One region of the Pseudorhizobium banfieldiae genome, then DNA from elsewhere that is predicted to be linked to it. Evidence: riboswitches for the same ligand, from Rfam matches in the RefSeq annotation. Region 1 holds a riboswitch; the other holds the start of a gene.
What was found. Region 1 has a riboswitch for S-adenosylmethionine ahead of NT26_RS00420 (O-succinylhomoserine sulfhydrylase). Riboswitches for the same ligand answer to the same signal wherever they lie in the genome.
Positions count from the first base shown of each region.

Region 1 (15,374 bases):
ATGCCGCCTATTCCTGCCGCCAAACGGAGACTGAAAGCATGTCGGACGGGGTCAACCGGCTTCTCGGCGATACGCCGGGGCGTACGATCGTCAAACTCATCGTCGTATCGCTCATCGTGGGTTTCGTGATGGCCATATTCGGCGTCGACCCATGGGATATCGTCTACGGAATCCGCAATTTCGTTCTCGACCTCTGGTATCAGGGCTTCCATGCGCTCGGGCGCGTCGGCGACTACCTGATCCTCGGGGCCACGATCGTCATCCCGGCCTTTATCATCCTGCGGCTCCTCAGCTACAGGCGCTGACATGACACTGGAAAAAAATTTCCTTCCGAGACGGGGCTTCCTGGTGCTCGCGGGCTGCGGCCTTATCGCAACCGGATGCTCCAGCGTCCTGAAACCCGACTCAGTTGCCGGCGTCGAGGACGAGACGGATGCCGCCCTGCCGCTGGTCAACCGCGTGCGCGCCCAGCAGGGGCTTCCGGCGCTGTCGGCCAAGGCGCCTGCGCGCGCCGCCGCCGCCGAGCAGGCCGTGCGGATGGCAAAGGCCGAGCAGATGACGCACCTGATCGGCATGGGCGACAGCTTCGCCACCCGGATGAAGCGCCGCAACGTGCCGCTTCCTGCGGCAGAGAACATCGCGAGCGGCCAGAGGTCGGTGGATGACGCCGTGCAGGCATGGATCGATTCCCAGCGCCACCTGAAGAACATGCTGGGCTCCTTCAGCGGCGTCGGCGTCGCGGTCGCACAATCACCGGCCGCCCGGCCCTATTGGGCCATGGTGTTGTCGGCCTGATGGAGCCGGCCTCGAAGTCCCAGCACGTCGTGTCTCGGCCGTTCGAAGTCACGCATGGACTGGTGCTTTCGATCGCAGTGCCGATGACGCTCGGTTTCCTGACCACGCCGCTGCTCGGGCTGACCGATACCGCAGTCGTCGGCCGGCTTGGCCAGGCTGAAGCGCTGGCCGGTCTCGCGATCGGCGCGATCCTCTTCGATCTCATCTATGGCAGCCTCAGCTTCTTCCGGACCGCAACGACGGGACTGGCCGCACAGGCCTTCGGACGCGCCGACGAGCGCGAACTGCAGGCGGTGTTCTGGCGGGCCACCCTCAGCGCGCTTGCGCTCGGCGCCCTGATGCTGGCGCTTGCGCCGGTTATCCTCTGGGCAGCGCCCGACCTGATGACGGACGATCGGTCAGTCCAGGCGGTCGTCCGGGACTATTTCGCCATCCGCGTCATCTCCAGCCCGGCCACCTTTCTCAACTACGCCATCCTCGGCTTCGTCTTCGGCCGCGGCCAGCCGAAGTTCGGCCTGGCGCTGCAGATCCTGTTGAACGGCACGAACATCCTGCTTTCGATCATCCTGGGCCTGTGGTTTGGCTGGGGCGTCGCTGGAGTGGCATGGGGAACGGCTGCGGCCGAAGTGCTGGCGGCCGCCGTGGGCCTGGCGCTGGTGGTGCGCCGGTTCTCGCCTGGTGCGCGGCCGACCCGGGCAGACCTCCTCGACCGGCACAAGCTGAAGCAGCTCTTCCAGCTCAATGCCGACATCCTGGTCCGCTCCCTGGTCCTCAACGGCGCCTTCGCGCTCCTGACGAAGGTCGGTTCAAGCTTCGGTGCGGTGACGCTCGCCGCCAACGCCGTGCTGATGAACATCTTCATGCTCTCGTCATTCTTCCTGGACGGGCTCGCGGGCGCTGCTGAGCAACTGTCCGGGCGGGCCGTCGGCGCCAATTATCGCCCGTCGTTCCACCGTGCCATCAAGCTCACGGCCGTCTGGTCCTTCGCCATGGCAGGCGTCCTTGCTGCCTTCTTCCTGCTGTTCGGCCAGCCGATCATCCAGTTGCTGACGACATCGCCGGAGGTGCGGGAAATCGCAATCGCCTATCTTCCCTGGGCCGCGATGACCGGCCTTGCCGGAGCGCTCGCCTTCCAGATGGACGGCGTCTTCATCGGTGCGACCTGGTCGCGGGAGATGCGCAACATGATGCTGATGTCATTCGCCGCCTATTGCCTGGCGCTACTGACACTGGTGCCGACCTACGCCAATCACGGGCTTTGGGCGGCACTCAACCTGTTCCTGCTGATGCGCGGCGTGTTTCTCGCCGCCATGGTGCCGCGCAAGACGGCTCAGAGCTTCATTGCCGCCCAGTGATCCACCCGGCTATCGCGCAGGTCGCGGATGGAGCCGGCCCCGTCACGATCGAGCAGGTCGGACAGGCCGCGCAGGATGCGAGCCGGCAGGGCGGGACCTTCGTAGATCATGCAGGAATAGAGCTGCACAAGGTCCGCACCGGCACGGATCTTCTCCATGGCATCCTCGGCACTTCCGACGCCCCCGACCCCCACCAGCGGGAGTGCCGCTCCCACGCGCTGCCGCATCTTCGCGAGGACGGCCGTGGACAGGCGAAAGAGCGGGGCGCCCGACAGCCCGCCTGATTCCGCGGCATGCCGACGGTCGGTCAGGTCATCGCGGGAGAGTGTCGTGTTGGAGATGATCAGGCCGTCCAGATCGTGAGCCAGGGCTTCGGCCGCAACATCATCGAGTCCTTCTTCCGTCAGATCGGGAGCGATCTTCAGGAATACCGGGAGCGAGCGGCCGATCCTAGATGCCTCCTCCGCGCGGGCCGCAAGGACGGCTTCCAGAAGTGCCTTCAGGCTGTCGCGGGCCTGCAGGTCGCGCAGGCCGGGTGTGTTGGGCGAGGAAATATTGACCGTGAAATAGCTCGCGACGGGATAGAAGCGCCTGATGCCGGCGACATAGTCCGCCACGCGGTCGGCACTGTCCTTGTTGGCACCGATATTGACGCCGACAATGCCGGCTGAGCCCTTGCGTGCGGACAGGCGCGCAAAGGCCGCCTCATGCCCCGCGTTGTTGAAGCCGAGCCGGTTGATCACCGCCCGGTCGCCAGCGAGACGGAAGATGCGCGGCTTGTCGTTGCCGGCCTGGGGCTTCGGTGTCACGGTCCCGACTTCCGCAAAACCGAAGCCGAGCTTCAACAGTGCGTCCGGCACTTCGGCATTCTTGTCGTAGCCGGCCGCCATGCCAAGCGGATTGGGGAAGCCTATTCCGGCAACCGTCACGGCGAGGCGCGGGTCATCCGGAACGCGACAGGAGGGGACGACCCCGCTTTTCAGCGCCGCGATCGACATGCCGTGGGCCGTTTCCGGATCAAGAAGGAAGAGCGCCTGACGCGCCAGGTCGGTAACGGGGCCGAACATCAGGCGACCTCCTCCGGAAAAATATGCAGCCCATCGTCGCCGACCGGCAGGGAGCGCTCCCACAGTACGGCATCCATCGGAAGCCAGGCGTAGAGGTGCGGGAAAAGATCACCGCCGCGGGAGGGTTCGAACTTCAGCGCCTCCCCAAACGCATCACCATCGATGGCGACGAGCAGGAGGTCGTCCATGCCGGCAAAATGACGCCGGGCGGTTTCGCGGCATTGCGAGGCCGTGGAGAAGTGGATGAACCCGTCCTGCAGATCGACGGGTGCGCCTTCAAAAACGCCTGTTTGCCTGGCTTGCTGCCAAAGCGCTCGCGGAACGATCTTATAGACGATAGTGTTCATGGGCGGCTTTCGGAAACGCGTCGATTGCTGACCGGCGGTTTGCCGCAAAGAGACCGGCTTGTCCACCGCAGGAAAGGGAAGCGAAATGAAAAGACTGTTCTGGATCCTTCTGCCCCTGGCTCTGCCCGCATACACCCATGCCCAGGACGCGGACCCATCGCGCTTCCAGCTGGAGCGAACCGAGAGCGGCTTCATCCGCCTCGACCGGGAAACCGGTGCGGTGTCGCTCTGCCGCGAGGCGGAAGGCAACCTGGTCTGTCGAATGGCCGCGGACGAGCGGGCCGCCTACGAAAAGGAACTCGACCTGCTCGGCGAACGGGTTACTGCGCTGGAGAAGCGACTTGACGCCCAGCCCTCCCAGAACGCCCTGCCGGGAGAAGACGAGATCGAGCAGAGCCTTTCCATCATGGAGCGCTTCATGCGGCGCTTCATGGAGATCATCGAGGAGTTCACGACGGAGCGGGACAATGCCGAGCCGGCGCCCCAGAGGACCTGAGCGCCGCACCCAGATTTTCCACCACAAGAAGAGGGCTATTGTTTCCGGAGCCCGGCCCGCGTAAACTGTATGCAAATATGCGACTATGCTCTTGGGAGGGGGCGTGGCATGCAGACATTGACGATCCTCATAGCCGACGACCATCCGCTCTTCCGGGGCGCGCTGAAACAGGCGGTCCACGACCTAGGCGAGGAGCGCCGGATCATCGAGGCCGGGGACTTCGAGGCAGCCCGCAAGGCCGCACGCGACAATCCCGAGGCGGATGTGATGCTTCTCGACCTCGCCATGCCGGGTGTGAGCGGCTTTTCCGGCCTGATGTCGCTCCGGGCCGAGTTTCCGGCACTGCCGATCGTCATCGTATCGGCGACCGACGATGGAAACACGATCCGGCGGGCGCTCGAACTGGGCGCCTCGGGCTTCATCTCCAAGTCCTCCGGCCTCGATGACATTCGTGCCGGCATCAATGCGGTGCTGGAGGGCGACATATGGGCGCCCGACGTTCCGCTCCCGGTCTCGGACGAGGATCCGGGCGTGAGCGAACTGCTTGAGCGGTTGAGGACACTGACCCCGCAGCAGAGCCGCGTGCTGGCCATGCTGGGAGAAGGCCTCCTCAACAAGCAGATCGCCTATGAACTCGGCGTGTCCGAGGCGACGATCAAGGCGCATGTCTCCGCCATTCTCCTGAAGCTCAATGTCGACAGCCGGACCCAGGCGGTTATCAAGCTCAGCAGGATCAACATGCCGATGGTGGCATAGCAAGGATTTTATTCCTTCCTTCCCTTTACCCGGGACTTCCGTTTCGCTAATCTGTTGTCAGTGGCCGTATGGCTGCCTGCGCCGGGATGTGCTCCGAAAAGGCATCCCGGTGCGCCATGCCTTTGGATGGCGAGACGGTTCGGGGCGCAAGGCCCACGACGATCCGCCGGAGTATGTATCGTCATGCTGTCACACGACACGATCTGGGGTGCGATCGATGCACTCGCCGCCCGTCACAAGCTGACGCCTTCGGGTCTGGCGCGCCGGGCAGGCCTGGATCCGACATCGTTCAACAAGTCCAAACGACTGGGGCCCGACGGGCGGCTGCGATGGCCTTCGACCGAGTCGATCGCCAAGGTGCTGGAGGCCACGGGCGCCACGATCGACCAGTTTCTGAGTTCGCTGCCAGGCCAGGCACGATCCGACGTCCCAACGGGTAGCTTTCCGCCGCAGGCCGGTTCGATCCCCCTGCTCGGCTTCGCGCAGGCCGGCGCCGGCGGCTTCTTCGACGATGGCGGCTTTCCGGCCGGGCAGGGATGGGACGTGGTGGATTTCCCCGCCTCCCCTTCGCGAAAGTCCGGTGTCTATGCCCTGGAGGTCCAGGGCGATTCCATGGTGCCGCTCTACCGCGACGGCGACGTGCTGATCGTCGAACCGGGCGCGCAGGTTCGCCGCGGAGACCGCGTCGTGGTGAAGACCCGGGACGGCGAGGTGATGGCGAAGGTGCTGCTGCGGCAGACCCCGCGCAGCATCGAGCTGACCTCGCTCAATCCCGACCATCCGAACCGGACCTTCGACATGGCGGAGATCGAATGGGTGGCCAGGATCATCTGGGCAAGCCAGTAGGAATATACTCCGGCGCTCAGTAAAGCCCGTGCGGGAAGTAGCGCAGGTAGATGTCCTGCAGGCGGCCGTTGCGGGAGAGCGTTGCCAGCGCGTGATCGAAGGCATCCCGCAGGGTGTCATCGTCCTTCTTCAGCATCACCGTCACTCCTTCCCCCAGGAAGGTCTCCGAGAAGTAGGGACCGCCATAGAGGCGGCAGCAGTTTGCGGAGGCCTCGGCGGCAATCCAGAAGGGCAGCCTCAGACCGTCGGAGAAGACGGCGGCGACCTTGTTGTCCTTCAGGGCGTCGAGCAGCGCATTCTGGTCGGCGAACAGCACGGGGATAGCGCGCGGGAAGAAGGCCTTGAGCATGGCTTCATGCGCCGATCCGTTCACCACGCCGACCGTCCGCGCGGCAAGCGCGTTCTCGCCCAATTCCCCCAGATCGCGGTCATCATGGCGGGCGAAACGCGCCGGGATCATCAGATAGGGACGCGAGAAGGAGAATGACTCGCGGCGTTCCGCCGTCACCGCCACCCCGGCCATGACCGCATCGCCGTTACCGTTCGCCAAAGCCTCTTCCAGCTCCTCGAAAGGCAGTGCCTGAATCTGGCAGCGGCTTTCGATCTTCAGTTCGAGACAGATTTCACGGGCAAGATCGATGTTGAAGCCGGTGAGGCGGCCGGTCTGATCGGCAAAATTGAAGGGAGGAAAATCGGCAGTCGTCAGGATCCGCAGCCGCAGCAGGTTAGAGAGATCCGGACGCGGAAGGCGCTCGCGCGCATCGAAGAGGACCGGAAACTCCGTATCCTGCGCCCCTGCTTCGTGAACGGGGGCAAAGGCGAGACCACACCCCAGGACAACCCAAAGGAGAAATATCCCCTGCCTTCTGAGGGATGTAAGCAATGCGGGCATGTCTATGATCCATTTCGGGACAGGGCGGCAGGACGGTGTAACAGAGTCATGCGTCTGGGGGAATATTCGCAAGCGCCTTCGCTTCGGAGCGGAGACGCCGGCCATGACGGCCGGGTGCCGGAGACGGCGGCGCAACGGGATCTTGACGTGGCACCGGCGCCAACCGGCGAAGCGGCCGCACTGCAGTCCCTCGGTTTCTCCAAGCCACTGGTGGAAGCCATTGCCGCCAAGGCACGAGACCACGGAACCAGCCTCGAGCAGGAACTCCTCCACCATCCGGGCATAGAGGAAAACGCCTATTATGGCGCTATGGCGCGGTTCCTGCGGCTCCCCTTCCTGGAGAGGATCGACAGCGCGATCGTCGTCGACAGCGAGCACGCCGACACGCAGCTGCGGCGCCCAACCATGATCCGGCTGCAGCATCAACGGCAGGCGCCGCAGATGGCGGTGATTCCCCGGGCGGCACGCCTCGGCGGTCTCGCAGCGACCCTCGCGAACCGGCCATCGCTGCGAGAGGGGCTCGTTGTGACCACACCAACCGCCCTGCGCGCCGCGGTATGGGAGGCGGGAGCGCTCAGGAGGATTCGTCACACCGTCGGAGAGCTATTTGATCAGCGGCAGGACCTTTCGGCGCGGATCGTCCTGATGGGAGGACAGGGTTTTGTCGCCGGACTGCTGACCGCGACGCTGGTCGCCTGCGCCCTCGCAGAGCCGGGATTGTTCTTTTCGCTGCTCCACCCGGCGCTTTCCTACCTCTACCTCTTCGGGCTCATCCTGAGGATCATGGCGCTTCTGCACCACCGGCGGCGACACGAGCTTGAGGTGCGCGACGTGACCGGCCCCCTGCCCTGCTACACCATCCTGGTCGCCCTCTACCGGGAGGCGGCCGTCGCCCGGCAGTTGGTGGACGGCTTGAAGCGGATCGACTGGCCGTCTCCGCTGCTCGACATCAAGCTCGTCTGCGAAGCGGACGATCGGGAAACGATCGACGCGCTGCGAGCCCAGACGCTGCCGGCGAACTTCGAGATCGTCGAGGTTCCACCCGCGGCACCACGCACCAAGCCGAAGGCACTCACCTATGCTCTGAACGGTGTCCGCGGCGATTACCTGGTGATCTACGACGCCGAGGACCGGCCGCACCCTGGCCAGTTGCGCGAAGCCTATTGTCGCTTCTGCGAGCTTCCCGCCGAGGTCGTCTGCCTGCAGGCACCGCTCGTGATCAGCAATGCGAAGGCGTCGTGGATCAGTGCGCTTTTCGCGCTCGAATACTCGGCCCTCTTTCGCGCCCTCCTGCCATGGCTTGCCAGACACCGCATGCCTATCCCGCTCGGTGGGACTTCCAATCACTTCCGGGTCGCGGCATTGCGAGAGGTCGGCGGATGGGACCCGTTCAATGTGACCGAGGATGCCGATCTGGGGCTGCGGCTGTTTCGCCTCGGCTATCGCGCCGATGTGCTTCAACGGCCGACGCAGGAGGATGCGCCGACCACGCGTGCGGTGTGGATGGGGCAGCGGACGCGCTGGTTCAAGGGCTGGGTGCAGACCTGGCTGGTGTTGATGCGCCAGCCGGGCAGGCTCGTTGCACAGATGGGCCTGCGCAACGTCCTCATCTTCCAGCTGCTGATCGGCGGCATGCTCCTGTCATCCCTCCTGCATCCGCTGATCTTCGTCTTCCTGGTCGAGGGGGCGCTTGCCATGCTGGCCGCGCCCGCAGAGGACATCCCTGCACGGGTGCTGATGCTCTTCGTGGTCGATGCGGTCAACATCTTCGGCAGCTACCTGATCTTCGTCACGCTCGGCGTCAAGGCGATGACCGATGACGAGCAGCGACAGATCGGCATGCGCTGGACAGGTGTTCCGCTCTACTGGCTGCTGACCTCCATCGCCTCGTGGAAAGCGGTCATGGAGTTGCGGGCGAAACCCTTCTTCTGGCAGAAGACACCACACCAGCCGAGCAGCTGAGAGCCAGCTCGAAGCGGCGCCATATGAGGAAGCCCGTATCGTGCACGCCACCCGAGGCATTAAACAATCTCCGGCTACTGCCTTGAGACACGCGCCGGCGCTATTGGAAAAGGGTCTGACAGGCTTCGCCGGCGTTTCTCGCCAGCGCGAGAATGGTAAGGTAATCGCCAGCCAGCGGTGAAGGCGCCCTGTTGATGTCGAGCACATCCGCCCGGCCTGCCTCTGTCGTCACGTAGGCACCTTGCCGCCCTGCCTTTTCGTTGAGTGCATAGAATATCCCATCGATGTAGGCCAGGAGGGGTCCGGACAGGCCGATGCAAAAGAGCTGTGTCTCCCTTACCTGCGGATAGCGCTCCTCCATCCGAAGGGCCGCTGCTTCGCCGATCTCCGACTCCGTGACATCGGTGAACCTTTCGAAGCGTCCATTGGCATAGGGAAAGCCAAAGCTTTCCACCTCCACAGCTCCAGCGCTGGCAGCGCCACCGGCGAGAAACAGACAAGCCGCCAGGGTGACGCCGGCACGCGTTCTGTTCATTTGCACTCCTAATCGACCCGGCATGCGGCCACGCTTACACATCAGGGTGGAAGTAGTGGTCGTGCCGCCCATTATCAATGGAGCCCAGTCTGCACGCGTCCGCAGGACACCAAGCCGACAGCGGGCCAAAGCTTTTCAACCGCCGGCGCTCTGCGCCTTGCTAAACATTGCTGGACATCGTTGGAGTGTCCGACCTGGGAGATAGGTGACATTTCGTACCGGAGACATGGGTAACACTTTTCGACTTTGTCGGGAGGTGTCGATGCCGTGGAGAGAGACTTCGGTCATGGAGGAACGTCTACGATTTGTCGCCCGGCTGCTTGAGGGCGAAGGCATGAGCGAGGTGTGCCGAGCGTTCGGCATCTCGCGCAAGACCGGCTACAAGATCTTCAACCGCTACAAGGATGATGGCCTAGAAGCGCTGACCGATCGATCCCGACGGCCGGTGCGCTATGCCAACCAGTTGCCGGATACGGTTGAGGCGATGATTGTTCGCCTCAAGAAGGAGAAGCCTTACTGGGGTGCCAGGAAGATCAGGGAACTGCTCGTCAAACGGCTGGCCGGCGATGTGCGCATTCCGGCAAAGAGCACCGTACACGCCGTACTCGATCGTCATGGCCTTGTGAGCCAGGCCCGCAAGAGGAACCGGGCGAACAAGGCCGTCGGCACGCAGCTATCGGCAGCACCTGGTCCCAACGATCTCTGGTGCGCCGACTTCAAGGGCGAGTTCAAGCTGGGCAACGGCCAATACTGTTACCCCTTGACGATCACCGACCAGCTCTCGCGCTATCTTCTGTGTTGCGAGGCCTTCGAATCGACGCGCGAACAGGGTGTCTTCGAGGCCTTTCGGCGGGTTTTTGCCGAGCGGGGCCTACCGGCCGCGATCCGCTCCGACAACGGCCTGCCCTTCGCCAGTCCCAACGGGCTCTACAATCTGTCAAAGCTCTCGGTCTGGTGGCTCAGGCTCGGCATCGCCCTCGAGCGCATCCGTCCCGGCCACCCGCAGGAGAACGGCCGCCACGAGCGCATGCACCTGACGCTCAAGAAGGAAGCGACGAGGCCGCCGGGCCGCAATATCCTGCAGCAGCAGATGCGTTTCGACGGTTTCGTCAGCGAATTCAATGAAGAACGGCCGCATGAGGCGCTGTCTATGAAGGTACCGGCAGAGCTCTACACCACATCGCCCAGACTCTATCAGGGCCTGCCGGACATCGACTATCCCTTCCACGATCGCGACGCCATCGTCACCAACTGCGGGCGGCTTTGCATCCATCGCAAGAAGATCAATATCTCGACGGTGCTGGCCGGACAGAGGCTCGGGCTCAAGGAAGTCGACGACGGCATTTGGCTCGTCAGCTTCATGCACTATGATCTCGGATATATCGACCTGGAGCAGAGAACATTGCAAACCATCGACAACCCGTTCGGCACGAGGTTGTCACCCATGTCTTAGGGACAAACCGTTACCTATGTCTCCGGGTCGGACAGAGAGCTAGCTGGAGCGGGTGAAGGGAATCGAACCCTCGTCGTCAGCTTGGGAAGCTGCTGCTCTACCATTGAGCTACACCCGCGACGGGGGCAGAGTTCGCCCAGTTCGCGGCGTCTGTCAAGCGGGGATCGCAGGCGTATGGGTCAACCGATCCGGAAGTGCTTGGACAGCTTCAGACCCTGCGCCTGGTAATTGGAGCCAAGGCCGAGGCCATAGAGGGCACCGGGCCGTTCCAGCATGTGCTCGTAGACGAGGCGGCCGACGATCTGGCCGTCTTCCAGAATGAACGGCACCTCGTGGCTGCGCACTTCCAGAACGGCGCGGCTGCCGCGGCCGCCCGCCTCGGCATGCCCGAAGCCGGGGTCGAAGAAGCCCGCATAATGGACGCGGAATTCGCCCACCAGCGGATCGAAAGGCGTCATCTCCGCGGCGTAAAGCGGCGGCACGTGGACCGCTTCCCGAGACACGAGGATGTAGAATTCGTCGGGATCGAGAATGAGTTCGTGGCGGCCGCGGCTGTAGAGAGGCTCCCAGAAGTCGAAGATGTCGTGCTGGGCCTTCTTGTCGACGTCGACCACGGCAGTGTGGTGCTTGCCGCGGTAGCCGATCAGTCCTTCCTTGTCGCCGGTGAGGTCGATCGACAGCGCAATGCCGCCTCCGCTGATATTGGGCTCGCGGGCTGCCACCAGCGTTTCGGCGCCATGCAATTGCAGAAGCTCCGGCTCGTTCAGCAGCGCATTGCCGATGCGGAAGCGGATCTGCGACAGGCGCGAGCCGCGACGGACGACGATCGGGAAAGTGCGCGGGCTGATTTCCAGATAGAGCGGGCCGGAATAGCCGGCAGGAATCTTGTCGAACTCCTGGGCGTAGTCGGTGATGACGCGGGTGAAGATGTCGAGGCGACCGGTGGAACTTTTCGGATTGGCCGAGGCCGACATTTCTGCCGGCAGGTCCAGTCGTTCCATCAGCGGCACGATATAGACGCAGCCAGTTTCCAGGACCGCCCCTTCCGAAAGGTCGACCACATGCAGCTTCAGCCGGTCGAGCTTGTCGGCAACCCGGCTGTTCGGGCCGGGCATGAAGCTTGCGCGGACGCGGAAGGCCTTGGTGCCGAGGCGCAGATCGAGGCTTGCGGGCTGGATCTGGTCGCTGTCCAGCGCCTTCTCGGATGTGAGGCGCCCGCTGTCAAACAGCGCTGCGATGGCCCGATCGGCCAGGATCCCGGTGGTTCTTTTCATCGTCGTTCTTTCCCGTCCTGCCGGACAAAACCAAATGCCTGCCATTGACGCAAGCGAGGAGCGGCGCTATGGCAGCTTTATCCCGTGGTGATTTGGCCGGTCGGCTTGCAGCCACGTTAAACAAGTGGCTAAAAAGACCGGGGCGAAACCGGTCTGCTGACGCGACCGGTTTTTTTGTGTCTGAAAGGTGCAAGCGCATGACCACGAAATGGCGCCCCGCAACCCAGCTCGTCCATGGCGGAACGATCCGCTCCCAGTATGGCGAGACCTCCGAGGCCATCTACCTGACGCAGGGCTTCGTCTACGAGACGGCGGAGGCGGCCGAGGCACGCTTCAAGGGCGAGAGCGAAGGCTATATCTACGCCCGCTACGGCAGCCCGACCAACGACATGTTCGAGAAGCGCATGTGCCTGCTGGAAGGTGCGGAGGATGCGCGCGCCATGGCCTCGGGCATGGCCGCAGTCGCAGCAGCGATCCTTTGTCAGGTCAAGGCGGGCGACCATATCGTTGCTGCGCGCGCCCTGTTCGGCTCCTGCCGCTGGGTGGTGGAGACGCTGGCGCCGAAATACGGCGTGGAGTGTACGCTGGTGGACGGTCGCGATCTCGCCAACTGGGAAAAGGCGGCCCGGAAGAACACCAAGGTCTTCTTCCTCGAAAGCCCAACCAATCCGACACTCGAAGTGATCGACATCGCCGGCGTTGCGAAGCTCGCAGACCAGGTCGGCGCCAAGGTGGTGGTGGACAATGTGTTTGCCACACCGCTCTTCCAGAAGCCGCTGGAGCTCGGTGCCCATGTCGTCGTCTATTCCGCCACAAAGCACATCGACGGACAGGGCCGCTGCCTCGGCGGCGTCGTCCTTTCCGATAGTGAATGGATCAAGGAAAGCCTGCAGGATTACTTCCGCCACACTGGTCCTGCCATGTCGCCCTTCAATGCCTGGACGCTCCTGAAGGGGATCGAGACCCTTCCGCTTCGGGTGCGCCAGCAGACGGAAAATGCCGGACGGATCGCCGACCTCCTGGCAAACCATCCGAAGGTCGCAAGGGTCATCTATCCGGGTCGCGCGGACCATCCGCAGGCCGACATCATCGCCAAGCAGATGACCGGCGGCTCGACGCTCGTCTGCCTCGAACTCAAGGGCGGCAAGGCCGCAGCCTTCGGACTGCAGAATGCCCTGGAGGTGGTGAAGATATCCAACAATCTGGGCGACGCCAAAAGCCTCATCACCCATCCGGGGACGACGACGCACAAGAATTTGACGGACGAGGCGCGCGCCGAACTCGGCATCTCGCCGGGAACGCTCAGGCTATCGGCGGGGATAGAGGATACTGACGACCTGCTCGAAGATTTCGCACGGGCTCTCGACAAGCTGCCGGGTTGACCAAGGCTGCCGCCGGGCGCGTTGCAGGTTCCGCCTGTCGGCGCGCCGGTTATCCTTAACCGGCGAAAGTTCGCGCAAGAGGCCACCGAACTCCCCTCCAAACCGCCGGGTTTCTTGACGTTCCCGCGGAGCTGCAGCATATCGGATGGGATGTGGTAGAAGGTGTCGCGCATGTACCGCGCCAGGACATGTGACATAGAGGTCGTCGTCGAGCCCTATTATCTGGAGGAGCAATCCAGTCCGGAGGATAGCCGTTATGTCTGGGCTTACCACATCGTCATCGAGAACCATTCGGACCAGGCGGTGCGGCTGACGCATCGCTACTGGCACATCACTGACCAGAACGGCCTTGTCGACGAGGTCGAAGGTCCCGGAGTGGTGGGCGAGCAGCCACGGCTCCTGCCAGGCGATTCCTACGAATATTCCTCCGGCTGCCCGCTCGACACGCCCTCCGGCATCATGTTCGGTCATTACCGGATGGAAGACGACCAGGGGAAGGCATTCAACGTCGAAATCCCGGCGTTCTCGCTGGATTCACCGGGACTTCTGAGGGTGCTGAACTGAGACGAAGGCTGGCTGTCAGGCCGCGGTGAACTCTTCCGGCGAGAAGCGGTATGTGGTCGAGCAGAACTCACAGGTGACGGCAATCTCGCCGTCCTGCTCGCTCGCCTCGATCTCCTCGGCGCTGAAGCTGTCCAGAATGCCCTTGAGCCTCTCGCGCGAACAGCTGCAGCGATCGAGGACCGACTGGGGCTTGTAGACCCTCACGCCCCGCTCGTGAAACAGACGGAACAGCAGACGTTCGATCGGCACCTGCGGATCGGTCAGTTCGTCCGTATCGATCGTCTCGACCATGACGCGAGCCTCGGACCATGCATCGTCCTCGCTGTGGTCATGCTCGCGCTCGTCGCCATCGCCACCATGGAGATCGGGCTGGCGCATGCGCTCGGGCGCCTGTGGCAGGAACTGCGCCACCAGTCCGCCCGCCCGCCAGTTGTGGCGCGGCTTGCCGGCCTCATCCCGATCCAGTAGTTCGGCCACACCCAACCTCACCTTGGTGGGGATCTGCTCCGACTGGCGGAAATAGACGCCGGCGATCTCCTCGAGCGACGAGCCGTCGAGCGGGACGATGCCCTGGTAGGGCTGCATGCCACGGCCGTGGTCTATCGTGAAGGCAAGGACGCCGGCGCCCAGCAGTTCCGGCGGCGACGTCTTGCCGTCTGCAACTGCCGCGGCAAGTGCGTCCTCGTCATACCTCGCATAGGCGCGAAGGCTGTCGGGCGTCGTGAAATCGGCAACCAGAAGATCGACGGGTCCGTCTCCCTTCGTCTGAACGGTGAACTTGCCGTCGAACTTGAGGGATGTCCCCAGAAGCGCCGTCAGCACGATCGCCTCCGCCAGAAGGCGGGCCACAGGCGCGGGATATTCATGGCGCCCGAGGATCGCGTTCAGAAGCGGTCCAAGCTGGACCGCTCGGCCACGAACGTCCAATCCTTCCACCTGGAAGGGGACAACCCGGTCATCGCCGGCGAAGTTGAAATCACTCAGTTCAACAGTGGCTTCCGCCATGGTCTGCTCCCTGGCGCCTAACGGGCCAATTTATGCACGCGCGCCTGGGGACGGAACCGCCGGGGCGTGAAAGTTGTCGGCAATATCGTGGAATGCCCTTCCGTCACCGGGAAAGGCTCGATAGCCGACAGGTGGTATCGGGGCCGCCCGAAGTCAAGAACAGGCTCAAAGAGCGCCGAGACACCAGGCGAGAATGGACTTTTGGGCGTGCAACCGGTTCTCCGCCTCATCGAACACAACCGACTGAGGTCCATCGATGACCTCGTCGGTCACTTCCTCGCCGCGGTGGGCCGGAAGGCAATGCATGAAGAGCGCTTCCGGCTTGGCCCGCTTCATCAGCGCGCCGTTTACCTGGTAGGGCTGGAAGATGTTGTGACCGCGCGCCTTGTGCTCCTGGTTCATGGAAACCCAGGTGTCCGTCACGACGCAGTCCGCGCCGGAAACTGCCCGCTCTGCGTCATGGAAGAGCATGATGTCGCCGCCGTTGTTACGCGCCCAGTTCAGGAACTTGTCGGACGGCTCCGACCCCATCGGCACGGCCATGTTCATGCGGTAACCGAAGCGCGCAGCGCCCTCGACGAAGGAATGGAGTACATTGTTGCCATCGCCCGTCCAGGCGATCGTCTTTCCCTTCACCGGTCCGCG
Region 1 covers NZ_FO082820.1:82,812-98,185, reverse strand. Annotated here, with positions in the region: gene NT26_RS00490 (DUF6460 domain-containing protein) at 39-305, shown strand; gene NT26_RS00485 (CAP domain-containing protein) at 307-795, shown strand; gene NT26_RS00480 (MATE family efflux transporter) at 795-2,150, shown strand; gene NT26_RS00475 (quinone-dependent dihydroorotate dehydrogenase) at 2,126-3,217, opposite strand; gene NT26_RS00470 (DUF952 domain-containing protein) at 3,217-3,630, opposite strand; gene NT26_RS00465 (hypothetical protein) at 3,650-4,060, shown strand; gene NT26_RS00460 (response regulator transcription factor) at 4,169-4,816, shown strand; gene NT26_RS00455 (S24 family peptidase) at 5,000-5,662, shown strand; gene NT26_RS00450 (transporter substrate-binding domain-containing protein) at 5,679-6,554, opposite strand; gene NT26_RS00445 (glycosyltransferase family 2 protein) at 6,702-8,516, shown strand; gene NT26_RS00440 (hypothetical protein) at 8,617-9,051, opposite strand; gene NT26_RS00435 (IS481 family transposase) at 9,314-10,504, shown strand; tRNA gene NT26_RS00430 (tRNA-Gly) at 10,549-10,622, opposite strand; gene NT26_RS00425 (2'-deoxycytidine 5'-triphosphate deaminase) at 10,684-11,778, opposite strand; SAM riboswitch at 11,853-11,931, shown strand; gene NT26_RS00420 (O-succinylhomoserine sulfhydrylase) at 11,976-13,160, shown strand; gene apaG (Co2+/Mg2+ efflux protein ApaG) at 13,332-13,724, shown strand; gene NT26_RS00410 (Hsp33 family molecular chaperone) at 13,740-14,729, opposite strand; gene argF (ornithine carbamoyltransferase) at 14,895-15,374, opposite strand, start outside.

Region 2 (15,374 bases), 830 kb from region 1:
GACCGCAACGCCATATTTCTCGGCGAGTTCGCGGCCGATCGACGGTCCAGTCTTGCCGTCAGCCAGATTGACATCGACAAGGGCAATGTCTGCCGACTGGGCGAGTGCCAGGGCGGGGTTGCGGCCATTGGCGAGGCCTGCGACCTTCAAGCCCATGGCTTCGACCGTATCGGCCACGTCCAAGGCGATGAGAAACTCGTCTTCCACGATCAGGACGCGATGTTCCTCAGAGACCGGGGTCTGCCAACCACTCGTTACACTTGTCAGCATCGGATGCTCCTGATGGTTCGGTGCCGCTTCGTACCGATCCCGGCCGTGCCGCATCGATACTGCCACCCGAACGACCACCTGCCGTCATTGTTCCGCAATGTGACAGGTTGACGGGTTTCAAGTGCGTTTCATGGATAACAGATGGTTAACGTCACCCCTCCAACTCCTCGCGCAGCATTTCAAGCTCGAGCCATTCCTCTTCCATCTCTGCGAGCTGCTTGCGTAGCGCCTCCAGTTCAGAAGCCAGGGCGGTGAAGCCTGCCGGATCTCTCGTGAAAAGGTAGGGATCCGCCATTCGCTTCTCCCGGGCGGAAATCTCGGCCTCGGCCTTGGCGATGTCCTTCGGCAGGTTCTCCAGCGCGAACTTCTGCTTGAAGGACAGCTTGCCGCGGTTTTTCGGCGCCTCAGCGGCCGGCGCCGACGTCTCCGTCCTCTCCCTTGCCTGGCGTTCGGAACGCCGCCTTTCCTCCTGGACGCCGCGGCGTTGTGCCAGCATGTCGGAGTACCCGCCTGCATATTCGATCCAGCGCCCGTCCGGCGTTTCCGGATCGGCGGGTGCTATGGTCGAGGTGACCGTCCGGTCGAGGAAGTCGCGGTCGTGGCTGACCAGAATGACAGTGCCGTTGTAGCCGGCGACGATCTCCTGCAGCAGATCCAGTGTCTCGATGTCGAGATCGTTGGTCGGCTCATCGAGGATCAGCAGGTTGGAGGGCCTGGCCATGATCCGCGCCAGGATCAGCCGTGCCCGCTCGCCGCCGGAAAGGTTCTTGATCGGCGTGCGGATCTGCTCGGGCTGGAACAGGAAATCCTTCATGTAGCCCGCGACGTGACGCTGCTCGCCATTGACGAGAAGCGTTTCGCCGCGTCCGTCGGTGAGGTAGTGGGAAAGCGTGTCCTCGGGATCGAGGTCCTCCCGCTTCTGGTCCAGCGTGGCGATTTCGAGATTTGTCCCGAGCCGCACCGTTCCCGAATCCGGATCGAGCTGCCCCGTCAGCATCTTCAACAGCGTCGTCTTTCCGGCACCGTTGGGTCCCACAAGGCCTATCCTGTCGCCGCGGTGTACGCGGATGGAGAAGGGCGCGACGATAAGCCGGTGTCCATAACTCTTGGTGATCGCTTCTGCCTCGATCACCAGCTTTCCGGATTCCCGACCTTCCGATGCCGCCGCCTGGACTGACCCTTGCGGGCCTTTGTGACCGCGATAGGCGGCACGCATCGTCTGCAGTTCCCCCAGCCGGCGCATGTTGCGCTTGCGCCGGGCCGTCACGCCGTAGCGCAGCCAGTGCTCCTCGCGCTCGATCGCCTTGCCCAGCTTGTGCTGCTCCAGTTCCTCCGCCGCCAGTACCTCGTCCCTCCAAGCCTCGAAATACGAAAATCCGCGATCGAGACGTCGCGACGTGCCGCGATCGAGCCAAACCGTCGCCGTCGATACCTTCTCTAGGAAGCGCCGGTCGTGTGAGATGAGGACGAGAGCGCTCCGCGTCTTCCTCAGTTCCTCCTCCAGCCATTCGATCGTCGGCAGGTCGAGATGGTTGGTCGGCTCGTCCAGCATCAGGATGTCTGGTTCTGGCGCCATGACGCGGGCGAGCGCCGCCCGCCGGGCCTCGCCTCCCGACAGTCGGTTCGGATCCTCTTCGCCGCTCAGGCCGAGATGCTCCAGGAGGTAGGTGACGCGATAGGGATCGTCCCCTGGACCGAGGCCCGCTTCGGCATAGGCCTGTACCGTCCGGTGGTCCCCAAAATCCGGCGCCTGCTCCAGGTATCGTATGGTGGCACCCGGATGGCGGAATACTTCCCCGGACTGCGGCTCGACCAACCCAGCCGCGATCTTCATCAGGGTCGACTTGCCGGATCCGTTGCGGCCGACGAGGCAGATGCGGTCGCCCGGCTCCACCTGCAGTCCCGCACCGGCCAGGAGAGGCGTGCCCCCGAAGCTCAGGAAGATGTCGTCGAGTTTGAGGATGGGAGGTGCCACGGTTCAGGCTCCTGTCAGATCGTATGGGCGGGCGAAGATCATCGCCTTCCCGCGCTTGAGCGAGAAGGCCACCGGACCCTCTGCCACATTGGAAATCGTCCGCGACGAGCCGAAGGGCAAGACGAAGTTCTCGAGCGGATAACGGGCGTTGAGGATGTCGAGGCCTTCCAGCTCGGAAAAACCGATGACAGAGAACAGCGAGCCTGCCGGCAGATCCAGAAGGCGGCGTCCGGGAAGCAGAGGGACGGCTTCTTCGGCGCCGGAGGTCAGAAGGACTTCAATGCCACGTTCGGCCAGGCTGAGGGCGTGGAAGACATGCTGCAGGGCATGGTCGCTTCGCTCGCCGCCGAGCGCGCCAGCAAGCACCAAGCGCTCGGCACCCCGGTCAATCGCTTCCGCCGTCGCGATCTCTCCATCCGTCTCGTTCTTCGCTGCGGGGTAGGGCTGCCGCGGAACTCCGGACTGCGCCTCGATCAGCGCGGGCGGTGTCGAGTCGAAATCACCGACCCAGAGCTCAGGCTCGATGCGGAGGGTTGCGGCATGTCGCATGCCGCCGTCGGCCGCGATGAAGCGGCTTCCTTCGAGCGCTTCGCGCAGCCGCTGCGTGACGGTGAGCTCGCCTCCGAGGAGGATCGTGAACGTGGACTTGGTCATTGGGGATGTCCATAGCCCAGACCGACAGGCAAGGGAAAGCGGCTTGCACCGGTTCGGCCGAGCTTTTAGGTTGCCGCCAAAATTCCCTACAGGTCTCCTCATGCAGTTTCATGGTACATCCGACTATATCGCCGATACCGACCTGATGGTCGCGGTCAACGCAGCCATCCGCCTCGAGCGACCGCTCCTGGTCAAGGGCGAGCCGGGGGCCGGCAAGACGGAACTCGCCCGGCAGATCGCCTCGGCGCTCGGTCTCGATCTCATCGAGTGGAACGTCAAGTCGACTACCAAGGCTCAGCAAGGCCTTTACGAGTACGATGCTGTCTCGCGTCTGCGCGACAGCCAACTCGGTGACGAGCGCGTGAATGACGTTCGCAACTATATCCGGCAGGGGAAGCTCTGGCAGGCCTTTGCCGCGCCGCAGAAGACCGTCCTGCTGATCGACGAGATCGACAAGGCGGATATCGAGTTTCCGAACGACCTCCTGCAGGAACTCGACCGGATGGACTTCCATGTCTACGAGACAGGCGAGACGGTGAAGGCGCAGCAGAGGCCGATCGTCATCATCACCTCGAACAACGAGAAGGAACTGCCGGATGCCTTCCTTCGCCGCTGTTTCTTCCATTACATCCGGTTTCCTGATGCCGAGACCCTCGCGCGCATCGTCGAGGTGCACTATCCGGGCATCAAGCAGGAACTGGTCCGAAACGCTCTGGCGCAGTTCTATCAGATCAGGGAGGTGCCGGGCCTGCGCAAGAAGCCGTCCACCTCCGAGGCGCTCGACTGGATCCGGTTGCTGGTCTCAGACGACATCGACCCAGCCGACCTGCGTGCCGACGTCAAGACGATCCTGCCCCGGCTGCACGGGGCATTGCTGAAGAACGAGCAGGACGTCCACCTGTTCGAACGGCTGGCCTTCATGGCCCGGCGGGAACGGTAGCCCCCCGGCATCGGCGGCCGCAATTGACCTGAGGGGAAGAAGAGCCTATCTAGATTGCACTTCGTGGTGATTTGGCCGGCCGGCTTGCAGCCACGTTAAACAAGTCGCTAAAGGGCCGCGCGAAGTTCACTTTGACGCGCCGGTTGCGATTTGTCGCCGCCGGCTTTTTGTTTTGTGAGTGTGCGATGCCGATCAAGATCCCCGATACGCTGCCCGCCTTCGAAATCCTCGTGCAGGAGGGCGTGCGGGTGATGACCGAGACGGTTGCGGTACGGCAGGACATCCGGCCGCTGCAGATCGGGCTCCTCAACCTCATGCCGAACAAGATCAAGACCGAGCTGCAGATGGCGCGCCTCGTCGGCGCGACTCCGCTTCAGGTGGAGCTGTCGCTGGTAAGGATCGGTGGCCACAAGGCGAAGAACACGTCGGAGGAGCACCTGCTCTCCTTCTACGATACCTGGGACGAGGTGAAGCATCGGAAGTTCGACGGCTTCATCATCACCGGTGCGCCGGTCGAGACGCTGCCCTTCGAGAGCGTGACCTACTGGGACGAGATGCAGCAGATCCTCGACTGGACAACCACCAATGTCCATTCGACGATGAATGTCTGCTGGGGCGCAATGGCGGCGATCTACCACTTCCATGGCGTGCAGAAGCACGAGTTGAAGGAGAAGGCGTTCGGGGTCTACCGCCACCGCAATCTCTGCCCCTCGTCCGTCTACCTGACCGGCTTCTCGGACGACTTCCAGGTGCCGGTGTCGCGCTGGACGGAGGTTCGCCGCGAGGACATCGACAAGATCCCGGACCTCAGGATCCTGATGGAATCGGACGAGATGGGGGTCTGCCTCGTCGAGGAAGCGAAAGGCCGCCGACTCTACATGTTCAATCACGTGGAATATGATTCCACGTCGCTGGCGGAGGAGTACTTCCGCGACGTCAATGCGGGCGTGCCGATCAAGATGCCGCACGACTACTTTCCGCATAATGACGTGACGCTGCCGCCGCAGAACCGCTGGCGCAGCCACGCGCATCTCCTGTTCGGCAACTGGATCAACGAGATCTACCAGACCACCCATTACGACCTGGAGCGGATCGGGACCGAGTAGAATGCTGCTTTCGTTTTTCCTGCAGCTGAGGGTGGAAAAGGTGCCCGTCACGCTGCGCGAATACCTGAGCCTCATCGAGGGGATGAAGCAGGGCCTGGCGGATTTCGATATCGACGCCTTCTACTTTCTCGCGCGCACCTGCCTGGTGAAGGACGAGCGACACATCGATCGGTTCGATCGGGTCTTCGCGTCGCACTTCCGTGGGCTGCAGGCGGTATCGGGAGAGGCCGGACTGGAGGCGAGCGAACTCCCAGAGGAGTGGCTGCGCAGGCTCGCGGAAAAGCACCTGACGGAGGAAGAGAAGCGGCTCATCGAGACGCTCGGCGGCTTCGAGAAGCTGATGGAGACGCTGCGCAAGCGGCTGGAGGAGCAGAAGGGCCGCCACCAGGGTGGATCGAAGTGGATCGGAACTGCCGGCACTTCGCCCTTCGGCGCCTATGGCTACAACCCCGAGGGTGTCCGCATCGGGCAGGAGGGCTCGCGGCATCGTCGTGCGGTCAAGGTCTGGGACAAGCGCGAGTTTTCCGACCTCGACGACACGGTGGAACTCGGCACCCGTAACATCAAGATCGCCCTTCGCCGGCTGCGGCGGTGGGTGCGGGAGGGTGCCGCAGAGGAATTCGACCTGCAGGGGACAATCCGCTCCACCGCGGAACACGGATATCTCGACGTGCAGACGCGACCCGAGCGCCGCAACGCCGTCAAGCTCTTGATGTTCTTCGATGTCGGAGGCTCTATGGACGACCATGTGCGGGAGGTCGAGGAGCTTTTCTCCGCCGTCCGCAGCGAATTTCGCCACCTGGAGCATTTTTATTTCCACAACTGTCTCTACGAGAGCGTCTGGAAAAACAATGGCCGGCGGTCGGAGCGACTGCCCACGGAAGCGATCATTAACGGGTTTGGCAGCGACTACCGGGTGATCTTCGTTGGGGACGCATCGATGAGCCCCTACGAGATCAGCCATCCGGGTGGTTCCGTGGAGCACTGGAACAAGGAACCGGGAGAGACTTGGCTTCGCCGCATCACCGCACACTTCCACCGCTTCGCCTGGATCAATCCGGTACAGGAAGCGCACTGGAGCTACGTGCAGTCTATCGCGATGATGCGCCACATACTGTCGGAGCGGATGTACCCGCTCACCCTCGGCGGCCTGGAGCAGGTTACGCGGGTCCTCAGCCGCTAGCTTTGTCGTTGCATCATCCGCCTGAATCGATCAGGTTCTGCGGCGCTGACCGGGAGGGTGCAATGGCAGAGCAGGAAGTCTTCGGCAAAACGTCACGGGGCGAGACGGTCCATCGTCTGCGGATTTCCGGCGGCGGTCTCACGGCTTCCATCCTGACGTGGGGGGCGATGATCCAGGACCTGCGCCTGGACGGTCACAAGCCGCCGCTGGTGCTCGGCTTCGAAGCCTTCGACGACTATCCCCGCTACTCCCCCTATTTCGGGGCAACGCCCGGTCGCGTCGCCAACCGCATTACAGGTGGGCGTTTCAGGCTGGACGGCAAGCTTCACCAGTTGGAGCTCAACGAGAACGGCGTCACCCACCTCCACGGCGGCAGCGACGGCATCGCGAAGCGGGTCTGGGACATCGTAGACCTTGCGGCAGACCGGGTCGTGTTGCGGATCACCGATCCCGATGGCCGGGCGGGGTATCCGGGCAACTGCACCATTACCGCCACCTATAACCTTGCCGCCGATGGTGTGCTCCGCGTGCTCTACGAATCTTCGGCCGACCAGCCGACACCCTGCAACATCTGCCAGCACAGCTACTTCAATCTCGACGGCGCGGAGACGGCGCTCGGCCACGACATCATGATTGCAGCCGACCACATTCTGGAGGTCGACGAGCGGCAGTGTCCGACGGGAAACCTGACGGCTGTCGACGGCACGCCGTACGACCTGAGGGTCATGGGCCCGACGGACCGTTTGCAGAACGGCGAGCGTCTCCTCTTCGACCACAACTTCTGCCTTTCGGAGGGGCGGGTGGCGAAGCGCTCCGTGGCGCTTGCCCGCAGCGTCAATTCCGGCGTCTCGCTGGAAGTCCGCACCACGGAGCCCGGCATCCAGTTTTATTCGGGCTACAAGCTGAGAGTGCCGACCCCTGGCCTCGAAGGCCGTCAGTATCCGGCCTTTGCGGGCTTCTGCCTCGAAACGCAAGGCTGGCCGGATGCGGTGAACCATCCCGGCTTCCCAAGCGCGATCCTGAGGCCGGGCGAAGTGCTGCGCCAGGAGACGGACTACGTCTTCATGAAGAACTGAAGCCGCCCTCGGCTTCCGGCAGGCTGGAACCGCTGCCACCACGGCGGCAGGTCGCCTGCGGGCCGATGAGGGGAAAACAGCAGGGGACCGTGCGAACGCGCTACTGCTGAAGGTTGTCAGCCTTGGTCGGAACAGTCAATGGGAGAGAGAATTGGAGCGGGTGAAGCGATTCGAACGCTCGACCCCAACCTTGGCAAGGTTGTGCTCTACCCCTGAGCTACACCCGCTCATATCCGCGATCCTGGGGTAGTGGGTGGATCGTGGGCCGGCCGTGTGGCGGCGACGGGCGGTATATGGCCTAACTCGTTTTTGAATGCAACAGGGAAAAGACGATGGTGTCGAGAAATTTTCACTGCCACCGGCGCCCAGACTGAGCTTGCCAATGGGCAAGCGGCGAGGCGCAAGCCACCCATGAGGCTCCTGTGCTTGCCCCCTTCCTGCAGGCAGGATAATCCGGTGCCTGCGGCGGCACGGCCGCCCGACCTGAACAATGGACAAGTGCTGACATGAACGACATCGCGATCCTGCCTGCGCCCACGACCCCCGAGGCTTTCTACGCTTTTCTCGACAAGCTCGGCATCGCCCACAAGACGAAGACGCATGCCCCGGTCTTCACGGTGGCGGAATCGGTGAGCCTGCGCGACGAGATCCCTGGCGGGCACACGAAGAACCTCTTCGTCAAGGACAAGAAGGACCGCTACTTCGTCCTGACGGTGGAAGAGAACGCGACGGTGGACCTGAAGGCGGTCCACAAGGTGATCGGTGCGTCGGGCCGAGTCTCCTTCGGCCGTCCGGAGAAGATGATGGAATATCTCGGCGTCATGCCAGGCTCCGTCACGGTGTTCGGCGCGATCAACGATACGGCCGGGAATGTCACCTTTGTTCTCGACGAGGATCTGATGAAGCATGAGCTCATCAACGGCCACCCGCTTTCCAACGATGCCACCACGTCCGTCAGTCGCGACGACCTGCTTCGCTTCCTGGAGGCGACCGGCCACACGCCGCTTGTCTTGAAAGTCACCGACTGACATACGATGTTTCGCGGCGTATAACGCGGCGAAGACGAGACCGGGAGACAGCATTCATGAGCGGCACAGACAACCCCTATGGCGGCTCCTATGGTGGCCAGATGACGGCCAAGGCGCAGTTCGGCGGTGCGGCCGCAGCGAGCGGCGGCAATGGCGCAGGATCCTTCATCAAGGATACCAGCACGGCGGCCTTTCCTGCCGACGTGATGGAGGAATCGCGTCGCCAGCCTGTCCTGGTGGATTTCTGGGCGCCGTGGTGCGGGCCCTGCAAGCAGCTCACGCCCGTCCTGGAGCGCGTCGTCAACGAGGCGCAAGGGCGGGTGAAGCTCGTCAAGCTGAACATCGATGACCACCCCGCCATACCGGGCCAGATGGGCATCCAGTCGATCCCGGCCGTTGTCGCCTTTGTTGACGGGCGGCCGGTCGACGGGTTCATGGGGGCGGTGCCGGAGACCCAGATCCGGCAGTTCATCGACAAGGTCGCCGGTCCGGCGGGTGCCGATCAGGCTGCCGAGATCGAGGCTGCCGTTGGCGAGGCGGATGGTCTGCTTGCAGCCGGCGACGTCCAGTCGGCCGCCCAGCTCTACGGTGCTGTCCTGCAGGCGGATCCAGAAAATGCGAAGGCCGCTGCCGGGATGATGCGCTGCATGATCGAACTGGGCGATCTCGCGCGCGCTTCCCAGATGCTGCACTCGCTTCCCCCGGAAATTGCTGGCGACCCTGCCGTGCAGGCCGTAGCGAAGAAGCTCGAGCAGTTCGAGGAAGCGCGCAAGCTCGGCGACCCGGCTGCGCTCGAACACCAGTTGTCGCTCCATCCGGACGATCACGAGACGCGGCTGAAGCTCGCCAAGGTCCGCAATGCCGAAGGCAAGCGCGAGGAGGCAGCGGAGCACCTGCTGATCATCATGCGCAAGGACCGCAGCTTCGACGACGACGGCGCACGCCGCCAGCTCGTCGAGTTCTTCGAGGCTTGGGGGCCAAAGGATCCGAACACGATCGCCGCACGCCGGCGGATGTCGTCCATCCTGTTTGCCTGAGCCGGGCTGCCGTTAGGCGGCCTTGCGCTCCGCGCCCGGCGCCCCACATTACCGGCAATGGCGGTGTGGGCACCATGCCCGGTGGTCCTCTGGAGGATTGGGCCTAATGATTGTGGGTAATGCAAGATATGTGAAGCGGGAGGACCTGCCGGAGACGGTGCGGGTATTTCCCTTGACCGGGGCGCTTCTTCTGCCTGGTGGCCAGTTGCCGCTCAATATATTCGAGCCGCGCTATCTTGCCCTGTTCGATGCGGCATTGGCAGGTGACCGCCTGATCGGCATCGTGCAGCCGGCCCTGTCGGATCAGGGCGGAAACGACGTCGCAAGCCCAGTGCTCAGCAGCGTCGGGTGCATCGGGCGGATTACCTCGTTTGCCGAGACGGGAGACGGCCGCTACATCACTTCGCTCAGCGGGGTTTGCCGTTTTCGTCTCCTGGAGGAGATCGGCGAGGGCCATCCGTTCCGCAGCTTCAGGATCGCTCCATTGATGGCGGACCTCTCCGCCGAGGACGATGAGGCTGCGGTTGATCGCGCCGAACTGCTTCGTGTCTTTCGTGCCTATTTGGATGCAAACAAGCTCGAAGCCGACTGGGAGAGCGTGGAGCGGGCGGGCAACCGGACTCTGGTGAACTCGCTTTCGATGATGTCGCCCTTTGGTCCGGCCGAGAAGCAGGCGTTGCTTGAGGCTCCCGACCTCAGGACACGGGCAGAGACGCTGATCGCCATCACGGAGATCCTGCTTGCCCGCGGAACCGGCGACACCGACACCGTGCTACAGTAGGGTGCCATGGATCAGATTGTCAGCAAGGTCGACCCCAAACTGCTCGAACTTCTGGTCTGTCCGCTGTCGAAGGCAAGACTGAGTTTCGATCGCGAGGCAAATGAACTCGTCTCCGAAAAGGCGCGGCTCGCCTATCCCATCCGCGATGGTGTGCCGATCATGCTGGTCTCGGAGGCTAGACGGCTGGAAGATTAGCCGCCGGCATCAGATCGGGTGTCCCGCCAGCAGCTTTGGCTGATTGGGTGCGGACGTGCCGGCAGCCTCTCCGATGAAGTAGGATTTCAGGCCGGGCAGCCGTTCCACCAGCGATAGTCCGAAGTCGCGGGCGATCCGGATCGGCGTGATGTCGTTGGAGAAGAGGCGGTTCAGCACGTCCGTGGTTACCCCCATACGGAAGGTGTCGAAACGGCGCCAGGACTGGTAGCGCTCGAGTACGTTCAGGGCGCCGATGTCGAGACCCAGCCGATCCGCTTCGACGACCGTCTCCGCGAGCGCCGCAACATCCTTGAAACCCAGGTTGAGGCCCTGCCCGGAGATCGGGTGGATCCCGTGCGCTGCATCCCCCGCAAGTGCGACACGCGGAGCGACGAAGGCGCGTGCCAGGGTCAACCCGAGCGGGAATGCCTTTCTGCTACCGGCGACGGTAATCGCGCCGAGCTTGTGGCCGAACCGACGCTGCAGTTCTTCCTCGAACACCAGTTCATCAGCGCGAACGAGCTGCTCCGCTTCCTCGCGCCGCTCGGTCCAGACCAGCGACGACCGATTGCCGGTGAGAGGTAGGATGGCAAAGGGGCCCGAAGGAAGAAAGTGTTCTTCGGCAACGCCCTCATGCGGCCGCTCATGTTCCACCGTCGTCACGATTCCCGACTGGCCGTAGTCCCAGCTGACAGTCTTGATCCCCGCCATATCGCGCAGCTTCGACTTTACGCCGTCACAGGCGACGAGCAGGCGTGTGTCCACCGTGCTGCCATCGGAGAGGGTGACGGTTGTCTTCGTGCTCGTGGTTGTGAAGCCGGTCGCGGACAATCCGTGCCGGATCGCAATGCCGAGCCGCTCGCAAGCGCCCCGCAATGCCCTCACCATTTCCACGTTTGGCACCATGTGCGCGAACGGGCGGCCTTCCTCTACTGCGCCGTCGAAGGTCAGGAAGACTGGCCGCACCGGATCGGCGGTGCGGGAATCGGTGACGACCATCCTGTTGATCGGCTGCGCTTGCGGCAGGATGTCCTGCCAAACGCCGAGGACCTCGAGCATGCGGCTTGCAGCGGCGATGATCGCGGATGCTCTCTGGTCATTCTGCCAGACATGTTCGGGCGCGGCCTCGATCACTTCGATCTTCAGGTGTGGAGCAGACTGCTTCACCGCGACCGCCGCAGAAAGCCCGACATAGCCTCCGCCGACCACCAGCATATCCAGCATTTGAGCACTCTCCCGAGAGACTTGAGAAGACGATAGGGTCCATATAGATCATCCGGCACCAGCTTCCTACCATCGGAGTCTCCAGAATGTCGCGTCCGCCTGAATCGCAAGCCGCCATGGACCAGCTTCTGGCCACGCTCGATCTCGAAAAGCTGGAGGAGAACCTCTTCCGCGGCAGCAGTCCGCAGGTTGGCTGGCAGCGCGTCTTCGGCGGGCAGGTGATCGCACAGGCGCTGATGGCCGCGCAACGAACGGTCGCCGATGACCGGTTCGTCCATTCGCTGCATGCGTATTTCATCCGGCCCGGCGACCCGTCCGTCCCGATCGTCTACCAGGTGGACCGGATCCGTGACGGTTCGAGCTTCGCGACCCGGTGGATCGTCGCGATCCAGCATGGGCATCCGATCTTCTCCATGTCGGCCTCCTTCCAGGTGGAGGAGGGTGGTCTCGATCACCAGGTGCCGATGCCGCCGGTCACGCCGCCCGAGAAGCTGATGGGCGAAAAGGAGTTCAAGGAGCTGTTCCTCGCCCAGGCGCCTGAGGTTGTCCGGAAGTACTGGAGCCAGGACCGGCCGATCGAGATACGTCCCGTCTCGCTCGTGCATTACCTCACGAAGGACAAGCTCGAGCCTCGACAGGACATCTGGGTGCGCGCGGTCGGTGCGGTACCTGCCGACCGCCACTACCAGGCCTCCATCCTCGCCTACCTCTCCGACATGACGCTTCTCGACACATCGCTCTATCCGCATGGAACATCCATCTTCAATCCGAAGCTGCAGGTGGCGAGCCTTGACCATGCCATGTGGTTCCACAGGCCCTGCGCGATGGACGACTGGCTGCTCTACACCCAGGATAGCCCCAGTTCCTCGGGTGCCCGTGGCATGACGCGTGGTGGCCTCTATACCCGCTCAGGCGTGCTGGTGGCCTCGGTCGCGCAGGAAGGCCTGATTCGCAAACGTGCAGATGAATAGATAACCGGCACCTTTTCTCTTGTGGCTATTTTTTGTGCTTATCGCTTCGATCTTGATGCCTTCGTAATGGACGCTTCATTTATACAGTAATGAAATCATAGGCTTATAGCCCATTACCTTCATCTGGCATGACCCTTGTATCTCCTCTGTCAGTCGCCTCGGCTTGATCCGCCGGCGATGAGGGAATTCGGCTTCGGCCGGACTAACAGAGGATGGGAAAGCCAGATGAAAATCGTGATGGCCATTATCAAGCCGTTCAAGCTGGACGAGGTGCGCGAAGCTCTCACAGCCGTCGGTATCCAGGGCCTGACCGTTACCGAAGTCAAAGGTTACGGCCGCCAGAAGGGACACACAGAGATCTATCGCGGTACCGAATACGCCGTGAGCTTCCTGCCGAAGCTGAAGATCGAAGTCGCCGTCCCCTCGGATCTTGTCGACAAGGCCGTGGACGCCATCGCTTCGGCTGCCAAGACCGGCCAGATCGGCGACGGCAAGATCTTTGTCTATTCGATTGAACAGGCCGTGCGCATCCGGACCGGCGAAACCAGCACAGAAGCGCTTTAACGAACGGCTGATTGGGGAGCTTACAATGCAATTTTCCAGATTTACCACCTCGCTCGGCCGCCTGGGGGCTGCGTCTGCAGCCTTGATGGCGCCGGTTGTCGCCTTTGCCCAGGAGGCGGCTGCACCCGCTGCCGAGGCTGCGGCCGCGGCTCCGGTCCCGGACAAGGGCGACACCGCGTTCATGTTCATCTGCACGCTTCTCGTGCTCTTCATGCTGATGCCCGGGATCGGCCTGTTCTACGGCGGTCTCGTGCGGGCGAAGAACATGCTGTCCGTCCTCATGCAGTGCACGGTCGTCGGCGCCTGCATGATGATCGTCTGGGTGCTCTACGGCTATTCCTTCGCCTTCGGCGGATCGGAAAACGCCTTCTTCGGCGGCACGGCGAAGATGTTCCTGTCGGGCGTCACCATGGATTCCACGGCGGCGACCTTCTCTGACGCAGTCATCCCGGAATTCATCTTCATGCTGTTCCAGATGACCTTCGCGGCATTGACGCCGGCGCTGATCGTCGGGGCCTTTGCAGAACGTATCAAGTTCTCGGCAGCGATCCTCTTCTGCGTCCTGTGGGTGACCTTCGTCTATTTCCCGGTCGCGCATATGGTCTGGGATGCCAATGGTCTTCTCTTCGGCATGGGCGCGCTCGACTTCGCAGGCGGCACGGTCGTTCACATCAACGCTGGCGTCGCGGGTCTCATCGGAGCAATCATGGTCGGCAAGCGCATCGGCTTCGGCAAGGACATGATGGCCCCGCATTCGATGACGCTGACGCTTGTCGGTGCGGCCATGCTCTGGATCGGCTGGTTCGGCTTCAACGCAGGCTCCAACCTGGAAGCCTCCGGCGGCGCCATGCTGGCAACCGTCAACACCTTCGTCGCCACGGCCGCAGCCATCCTGTCCTGGTGTGTCGTCGAAACCTTTGCGCGGGGCAAGGCGTCCATGCTCGGTGCCGCCTCCGGCATGATCGCCGGTCTCGTCGCCATCACCCCGGCGGCCGGCATTGCCGGACCGATGGGTGCCATCGTCATGGGGATCCTCGTCTCGCCGATCTGCTACTTCTTCATCGCCGTGATCAAGAACAAGTTCGGCTATGACGACACGGCGGATGTCTTCGGCGTCCACGGTGTCGGGGGCTTCTTCGGCGCTCTGGCAACCGGGATTTTCGCCTCCTCGTCGCTCGGCGGCATTGGCTATGCGGAAGGCGTCACCATGGGTGGCCAGTTCATGACTCAGCTGACCGCCGTCGTCATCACCATCGTCTGGTGCGGTATCGGCTCGGTCATCCTCTACAAGATCGTCGACCTGATCATTGGACTGCGGGTCACTGTCGAAGCGGAGCGCGAGGGGCTTGATCTCGCCTCCCACGGTGAAGCTGCCTACCACTCCTGATCACAAGAGCTTGCGGCGATCTTCAGGATCGCCGCAGAACCTCCCGTCGCGGCCGCCTCCGGTTGTCGCGCTTGCCCGGACCTCGGTCCGGGCCTTTTTATTTCCACGCCTGTCGCAGCCTCCCCGGTCTTGCGATCGTGGTTAAAGACGCATTAACCACCGCCGGGCTACCTTGCGACCCAATGTGGCGGCGTGTGACCTCATGCGACCGCAATCTTCCACGAGTGTTGGCACGGCGGAATCGTAATGGGCAGAAGTACATCAGCGGCGATGGGAAGCGGGACGACCCGGGCAATGCTGCTGGCCTTCGTGATACGACAGGCGATGGCCCTGGCGGGCTTCGCGATCTTCCTCGGTCTTGCGCTGGCGATCGCAGCGCTTTCCACCTGGAACGTTGCCGATCCCAGCTTCTCCTATGCCACCGACAACGAGCCGACGAACCTCCTCGGCCATGGCGGTGCCGCTTTCGCCGACCTGATGATGCAGTTCCTAGGCCTGTCGAGCCTTGTCGCGCTCCTGCCGGTTCTGGCCTTTGCGCTTGCTCTGATCTCCGGGCGCGAGTTCAACCGCATTCCCGCAAGGCTTGCGGCCTGGGGCGGCGGCACCCTGCTGGCCGCCGCTTCGCTCGGCTGCTTTCCCGCCCCGCTGACGTGGCCCATCCCGAACGGTATCGGCGGCGTGATCGGCGACATGATCCTTCGCTTCCCGGCCCTGTTTGTCGGAGCGTATCCTACCGGCGTCCTGGCAACCGCTCTGGGTGTCGTCTTCGCCGTGCCAGCCGTCTGGTTGCTGCTGTTTGCGTCGGGCCTTGTGGGCGAGGCCTTCGAGGCGGAAGACGAGATTTATGCTCCTGCCGCCTCATCAAGCTCGCGTGCGCGTCCGCAGGCGGATGATGACGATGAAGAGGACGAAGGCGGTTTTGTTGGCTTCCTGGCACTCGGTGCCCTTGCGCATTACTGGTATATCGCCCAGGCGCGCTTCCG
Region 2 covers NZ_FO082820.1:3,491,773-3,507,146, reverse strand. Annotated here, with positions in the region: gene NT26_RS17105 (response regulator) at 1-270, opposite strand, end outside; gene NT26_RS17100 (ABC-F family ATP-binding cassette domain-containing protein) at 422-2,245, opposite strand; gene NT26_RS17095 (thiamine diphosphokinase) at 2,249-2,899, opposite strand; gene NT26_RS17090 (AAA family ATPase) at 3,000-3,839, shown strand; SAM riboswitch at 3,893-3,970, shown strand; gene metA (homoserine O-acetyltransferase MetA) at 4,025-4,945, shown strand; gene NT26_RS17080 (vWA domain-containing protein) at 4,947-6,128, shown strand; gene NT26_RS17075 (aldose epimerase family protein) at 6,191-7,204, shown strand; tRNA gene NT26_RS17070 (tRNA-Gly) at 7,357-7,431, opposite strand; gene NT26_RS17065 (prolyl-tRNA synthetase associated domain-containing protein) at 7,711-8,232, shown strand; gene trxA (thioredoxin) at 8,289-9,269, shown strand; gene NT26_RS17055 (LON peptidase substrate-binding domain-containing protein) at 9,376-10,050, shown strand; gene NT26_RS17050 (Trm112 family protein) at 10,057-10,245, shown strand; gene NT26_RS17045 (ubiquinone biosynthesis hydroxylase) at 10,255-11,514, opposite strand; gene tesB (acyl-CoA thioesterase II) at 11,556-12,440, shown strand; gene NT26_RS17035 (P-II family nitrogen regulator) at 12,666-13,004, shown strand; gene NT26_RS17030 (ammonium transporter) at 13,030-14,391, shown strand; gene NT26_RS17025 (FtsK/SpoIIIE family DNA translocase) at 14,638-15,374, shown strand, end outside.
Region 2: it holds a riboswitch for S-adenosylmethionine, as region 1 does, so the genes downstream of both, metA (homoserine O-acetyltransferase MetA) here and NT26_RS00420 (O-succinylhomoserine sulfhydrylase) in region 1, are expected to answer to the same signal.